3 regions of the Mammaliicoccus sp. D-M19 genome follow, and region 3 is predicted to be linked to each of the others. Evidence: predicted binding sites of a transcription regulator. Region 3 holds the regulator's gene; each other region holds the start of a gene.

Region 1 (2,286 bases), on a different contig from region 3:
AACTATCCTGAATTAATTGAAGGTGCATTAGAATTATTAAACGAGAATGGTAACTTAGTGTTAAGTACAAATTCAAGTGCTTTCCCACAAAAAGCATTCAAAAAAATGATAAATCAAACATTAGATCAATTAGGTGTTGATTATACAATCTCTGATGTAATGGGATTACCAAAAGACTTCAAGAGTCATCCTCACTATAAACCAAGTAAATACTTGAAAGTCGTATTCGTACAAATAAATGGTTAAAATTTCCTAGTTCGGGTATATATTATTATAATAATGATTGAATATAATCGAACTGTGAGGAGAATGGAAACAATGGGAATTTTCGATAAAATTACGACAAAAGCAGGCAATAAAGCATTTGGTATACAAGAAATAAAGAAGCGTTCTGAATTACCAATTTCACAAGAAGAATTGTTAGAACGTAGAAAAAAAGCTAAAGAACTTATTCATAAGAAGTCATTAATGTCTTCAGCTGCAAATGTAGTACCAATCCCAGGACTTGGTGTTGGTATGGATATTAAATTAATGGGCGATATCATTGAAGATATTAATAAAATTTATGGATTAAGTCATAAGCAAGTAAATAAAATGCAAGATGATCTAAAACAAAAAGTTTTAACATCAGCTGCAATGAGAGGTAGCCAGTTTATAGGTCAAAAAGTAACGAATGCAATGGTAAAAGTTATTTTTAGATCAGTCGTAAAAAGAGAAGCGGCAAAACAATCAAGATGGGTGCCATTAGTTGGACAAGCAGTTGCTGGCTCAATTAGTTATTATTTAATGAAAAAAATGGGCGAAGATCACATTAAAAAATGTGAAACAGTCATTCAAGACTTTATAGGTGAATAAAATTTTGATACGAAGCTAAGGCATTTTGTAATGTCTTAGCTTCTTTTTGTGTAATTTTTTTATGTTATATTTGCAATTATTCTGAAAACGCTTTATAATTAAAAATGTAAACTAAAGTTTGAAAAATAAACAAATGTTTGCGAGGTGAATTCAATGAATGAAAACGAAAAATTAATTCTTAACTTAATAAAAGAAAATCCTTTTATATCCCAACAAGAGTTATCAGATAAAGTTGGTTTGTCTAGACCTGCAGTTGCAAATATTATTTCAGGTTTAGTTAAGAAAGAATATGTTCAAGGGAAAGCATATGTATTAAATGAACAAAATCCAATTGTTTGTATTGGTGGGGCTAACATAGATAGGAAATTTCATATTACAGACGAATTAGTAAAAGGTACTTCAAATCCAGTTACCTCTGAAACTTCTATTGGTGGTGTTGCTAGAAATGTTGCTGAGAATTTAGGACGTATCGGTGAAGATGTTCTGTTATTAACAACTTCAGGTAATGATGCAGAGTGGCAACATATTTCAGATTTATCATCACCATTTATGAATGTGGATTATGTAGAGAAAATCTCTAGCGAATCAACGGGAAGTTATACAGCATTGTTAGATCAACATGGCAGTATGACGATGGGATTTGCAGATATGTCAGTATATGACAAAATTACGCCGGAGTTTATGATTAAGAACACATACTTACTTAATAAATCTAAATGTATTATTGCAGATTTAAACTGTCCTAAAGAGACGATAGAGTTTTTATGTTCATACGCTGAGAAGAAAAAGATTAAATTAGTCTTGATTGCAGTATCTGGACCTAAAATGAATCGTCTACCTCATAACTTACATGCGGTTGATTGGCTCATATTAAATAAAGATGAAGTTGAATCTTTCGTAGGTAAAGATGCACAAACAGAAGCGGAATTAATTCAATACATTGGTGAAATTAGATCACTTGGTGTGAAGAACTTAGTTGTGACATCAGGTAAAGATAAAATTATTTATGATGGTGATGAAGGACAACGTCAATTTGAAGTTAAAAAAGTAGATAATGTCGTTGATGTAACAGGTGCTGGTGATGCTTTTACGTCAGGTTTAATTTATGGATGGTTGAAATCATTTGAAATCGACAAAATTATTGATTTGGCAAAAGCAAATGCATCTAAAACAATTCAAACAGCTTATACAGTGAGACAAGATTTAGATAAAAAACAATTAATTAAGGACATGGAGGCTTTATAATGGAAAACTATATTCAATTTTCAGAAGAAGTAGAAAAAGCAAAAGAGGAAGGTAAAGCAATTGTTGCTTTAGAATCTACAATTATTTCACATGGTATGCCTTATCCTCAAAACGTAGAAATGGCACAAAAAGTAGAACAAATTGTAAGAGATAATGGTGGGGTACCAGCAACAATCGCAATTATTG
Region 2 (2,286 bases), on a different contig from region 3:
AATGATTTCTATTCTTTCTAATGTTTTTATTTCTGAGTGTAAATAATTCACTTTAATGCCGGCTTCTTTTAAATAAGTCGTTAAATCTTCACTCATTTTTTTAGTTAATGTTGTAATTAATACACGTTCATTTCTTTCTATTCTTTCATTAATTTCAGCCATTAAATCATCTATTTGATTTTCACTTGGTCTGACTTCAACAATCGGATCTAACAAACCAGTTGGACGAATAATTTGTTCGACCATTTCATCAGTATGTTCAATTTCATATGGTCCTGGTGTTGCTGAAACATAAACCAACTGTTTCGTTTTTTCTTCAAATTCTTCAAATTTAAGCGGTCTATTATCTAAAGCACTTGGTAGTCTAAAGCCATGTTCTACTAAAACATTTTTTCTCGCTTGGTCACCATTATACATGCCTCTAATTTGAGGAAGTGTTACATGAGATTCATCAATCATCACTAACCAATCATCACCAAAGTAATCTAATAAAGTATATGGTGTAGAACCTTTTGGTCGTAACGTTAAATGTACAGAATAGTTCTCAATGCCTGAACAAAAACCCATTTCTCTCATCATTTCTAAATCATAATTCGTTCTTTGTTCAAGTCGTTGAGCTTCTAAAAGTTTATTTTCTTTTCGAAGTTCTGCCAATCGTTCTTCAAGTTCTTTCTCAATACGCTCAATCGCAACTTTCATTTTTTCTTCACGTGTTACGAAGTGAGATGCGGGATAAAATAGAAAATGTTCTCTTTCAGCAATAACTTCACCTGTTAAGTAATTCACTTCTCGAATTCTATCGATTTCATCTCCAAAGAACTCCACTCTGACACATAGTTCATCACGTGATGCTGGAAATATTTCTACAACATCTCCTCTAACTCTAAATGTCCCACGTCTAAAATCTATATCATTACGTGAATATTGGTTATCAACAAGCTTTCTTAACAGTTCATTACGTTCCATTTCCATACCAACACGTGTACTTACAACTAAGTCTTTATATTCTTCTGGATTACCTAAACCATAAATACAGCTGACACTCGCAATAACGATAACATCATCTCGTTCAAACAATGCACTAGTAGCTGAATGTCGAAGTTTATCAATTTCATCATTTATAGAGGCATCCTTTTCAATAAAAGTATCCGTTTGAGGTACATATGCTTCAGGTTGATAATAATCATAATAACTTACGAAATATTCTACTCTATTCTCAGGAAAGAATTCTTTAAACTCACTATATAGCTGTCCAGCCAACGTTTTATTATGTGCAATGATCAATGTTGGTTTACCGACTTCTTTAATGACATTACTCATCGTAAACGTTTTACCTGTACCTGTCGCACCTAGTAAAGTTTGATGTCTCTTGCCATCATTAATGCCTTTTACAAGAGATTTAATCGCTTCTGGCTGATCACCTTGCGGAGAGTAGTCAGAATGTATTTTAAAAGGAAAATGTTGCATAGGAACCTCCTCATTTTCTGTAATATATATATTTATTTTATCAAAAATTTGTAAAAATGACCAAACATTTGTTCGTTAATTTTAAAATTACATACAAATAAGAGGAAAAATCTAAATGATTATTCCTCTTATCTATCTTGATTCAATTTTATCTATTTTAAGTGTATCTACTATATAAAAGCCAGCTACTAAACTCAATACATCTAACAACATAATGAGCTCATTATTAAAAAAGCCTTTATAAACCGAAACACCAATTATAATACTGGATACAAGTAAACCAATCCATTTATTTTGAGCAATTTGCGTGAAAATAATAACCATTAAACAAGGAAGAAACAAAGCTAGAATCGGCCAAATCATTCAATTCACTAACTCCTTTTTGTTTCACGTTTCTCAAGTATCGTCATTGTTATCTCTCTTAACTCTGAACGTGGTATAAATTTTTCTTGTAACATATCAGGTATAATATGTTGAATAAAATCTTGTACAGATGCTAAATGATCAAATTGCATGATGGTTTCCAATGAACTTTCATAAATTTCGAAGAATAAAGGTTCTGGATTTCTCTTCTGAATTTCACCAAAAGATTCATACAATAAATCAATTTTATCAGCAACACTTAATATTTGCCCTTCTATACTATCATCTTTACCCTCTTGTAGTCTATGTCTATATATATCTTGATATTGCTCAGGAAATTCTTCTGTTATAAATTTATCGATCATCTCTTCTTCAACTTGAGAGAATAATTTTTTAATTTCATAAGACGCATATTTTACAGGTGTCTTAATGTCACCTGTAAATATTTCAGGATAA
Region 3 (2,286 bases):
TGTTAAACCTTCAGATTTCTTTTTGTTCGCTAATTCATTAATTCTTTCTATTTTTGCTTTATCTAGCATAATATCCCCACTTTCTTTATACATAAAAGATACCAAAAAACACGAGTAAATCCAAATGGATTTACTCGTGTTTAAATTCAATCTATTGACCCTACTAATGTATTGGAATCAGATATATGGTTATGTTGTTTATCGCTTTGTTGTTTAATTTGATGATCGGTCATTTCGTACGTTTGTTCTGTATTATAAAGATCATTAGACTGAGCTAAATATAAATATCCAATTAATAAAGTCATGAAGAATACTGCTATATACACTAATATTGTCTTCTTAATTGTAATTGTCATACTCAATTCCTCCTAGAACGTTTGTTTGTATTATTATAATAACAGAACAACTGTTCGTAGTCAATAAAAATACGAACAAATGTTTGTTCAAAGGAAACGTATGTGCTATAATAAATTTAAATAATTAATTGGGAGCGTGCGACTATGAAAGAATTAACTAAACGTCAATCTGAAATATATCAATTCATCAAACATATAGTACAAACGAAAGGCTATCCGCCTAGCGTACGTGAAATTGGTTTAGCAGTCGGCTTAGCGTCAAGCTCTACTGTACATGGTCATTTATCAAGACTAGAAGAAAAGGGCTACATTAAACGTGACCCAACTAAACCACGAGCAATAGAAATCACAGAAACAGTCGGAGAGAACGTTAACCAAGAGAACACCATTCACGTTCCAGTTATCGGTAAAGTTACAGCAGGTATACCTATTACGGCTGTAGAGAATGTAGAGGAATACTTCCCATTACCTGCACATTTCACATCAACACATAATAGCAATATCTTTATATTAGATGTTGTCGGCGATAGTATGATTGAAGCTGGTATACTAGACGGCGATAAAGTAATCGTACGTAGTCAATCAATCGCTGAGAATGGTGATATCATAGTTGCAATGACAGAAGATGATGAAGCTACAGTTAAACGTTTTTACAAAGAGGAAACGCGATATAGACTTCAACCAGAGAACAATACAATGGAACCTATTTATTTAGATAACGTTACAGTATTGGGTAAAGTTGTTGGATTGTTTAGAGAAATGTAACATAACAAAAAGGAGATGCGCTTGCATCTCCTTTTTTCATATTCCCTTTATCGAGTTCTTTCTTTACTTGTCATATATTTATGATACATCTTTTTTATTTAATAATTCTTTAATACGTTCTAAGACATCTAAATCTTTTCGTTTTATTTCTTTATTTTCCATGTAAAACTACCCCTTTATATGTTATTTCACCAATCAAAATTACTAGAAACAACATGTGTTAAACATTTAAGGAAATATGAAATATTGACTTTTCTCGATTTAATTATATCAACGTTGATAAGATAATACCACTTATCTCTTTTCTATTGTTGCGTGATGTAGTTCTCCGTCCAATATGGCTGTAATTCTTCGCCAATATCAACACCTACACCTAATTCTTTATAATCTTTATTTAAAATGTTTTTTCTATGTCCAAGTGAATTCATGAGACCATGATGTGCATATATACTACTGATTTGACCATAAGCCAAGTTTTCCCCAGCTGTTACATATTTAAAACCATCTCGATCTAATCTATCAAATGGAGACATACCTTGTTTGTTATTATGATCAAAATAATCATTATTCACCATGTCTTGACTATGCTTTCTTGCAGTTTCGCTAATACGTTCATTATAAGTTAATGTCGGTAATCCAAACTGTACTCTTTCGGCATTTACAAGATCAAAGTTTTGTAATTCTAAAGCTTTTTTGTATTCATCAGATGCTGCATGATACTGATTCGTTCGCTTATCTTCAGTTGATGATGCAATCTGCATGAGACCTTTAATTTGATTATTTTCATGTTTATCATAAAACACGGTTGTATAGATGTTATCAAATTTGAAAACATCATAATCTTCATCATTTTGTATGAGTTTCACTTTTTCTTTTTCTATTGCTTTTTCAGGCTCACCAAGTATAGAACGAACTTTATCTTTGTTCATTTTACTTGTGATACCTTTTTTAGAAGTTATAAGGTCTTGGTTTGTATATAAACCAGTTACTTTGTCATGACCATAACTTACCATCACAAATTCATGATAGTCGTTATGATACACATGCCATTTCTCGTTATATTCATTAACCGTTATACGCTTAGGTTTACCAAGTTTCTTTTCTACTTCGCTTTTTGTTTGATTGATTTGAATATTATTAATCGCAAATTCTTGGTCATCTGGTG

What was found. The regulator LexA, encoded in region 3, represses DNA repair genes until DNA is damaged. The targets are predictions, from matches to a motif close to CGAACATATGTTCG.
Region 1: the regulator LexA is predicted to act here: its motif matches at 982-995, upstream of LQ675_RS01740 (carbohydrate kinase).
Region 2: the regulator LexA is predicted to act here: its motif matches at 1,529-1,542, upstream of uvrB (excinuclease ABC subunit UvrB).

The regions. Positions count from the first base shown of each region.
Region 1 covers NZ_JAJNHW010000001.1:328,284-330,569, reverse strand. Annotated here, with positions in the region: gene LQ675_RS01750 (class I SAM-dependent rRNA methyltransferase) at 1-246, shown strand, start outside; gene LQ675_RS01745 (hypothetical protein) at 319-855, shown strand; gene LQ675_RS01740 (carbohydrate kinase) at 1,009-2,100, shown strand; gene LQ675_RS01735 (pseudouridine-5'-phosphate glycosidase) at 2,100-2,286, shown strand, end outside.
Region 2 covers NZ_JAJNHW010000001.1:649,361-651,646, forward strand. Annotated here, with positions in the region: gene uvrB (excinuclease ABC subunit UvrB) at 1-1,467, opposite strand, end outside; gene LQ675_RS03365 (DUF2198 family protein) at 1,600-1,830, opposite strand; gene LQ675_RS03370 (HD domain-containing protein) at 1,839-2,286, opposite strand, start outside.
Region 3 covers NZ_JAJNHW010000005.1:121,573-123,858, forward strand. Annotated here, with positions in the region: gene LQ675_RS10955 (DUF896 domain-containing protein) at 1-69, opposite strand, end outside; gene sosA (DNA damage-induced cell division inhibitor SosA) at 147-356, opposite strand; gene lexA (transcriptional repressor LexA) at 501-1,121, shown strand; gene LQ675_RS10970 (CAP domain-containing protein) at 1,427-2,286, opposite strand, start outside.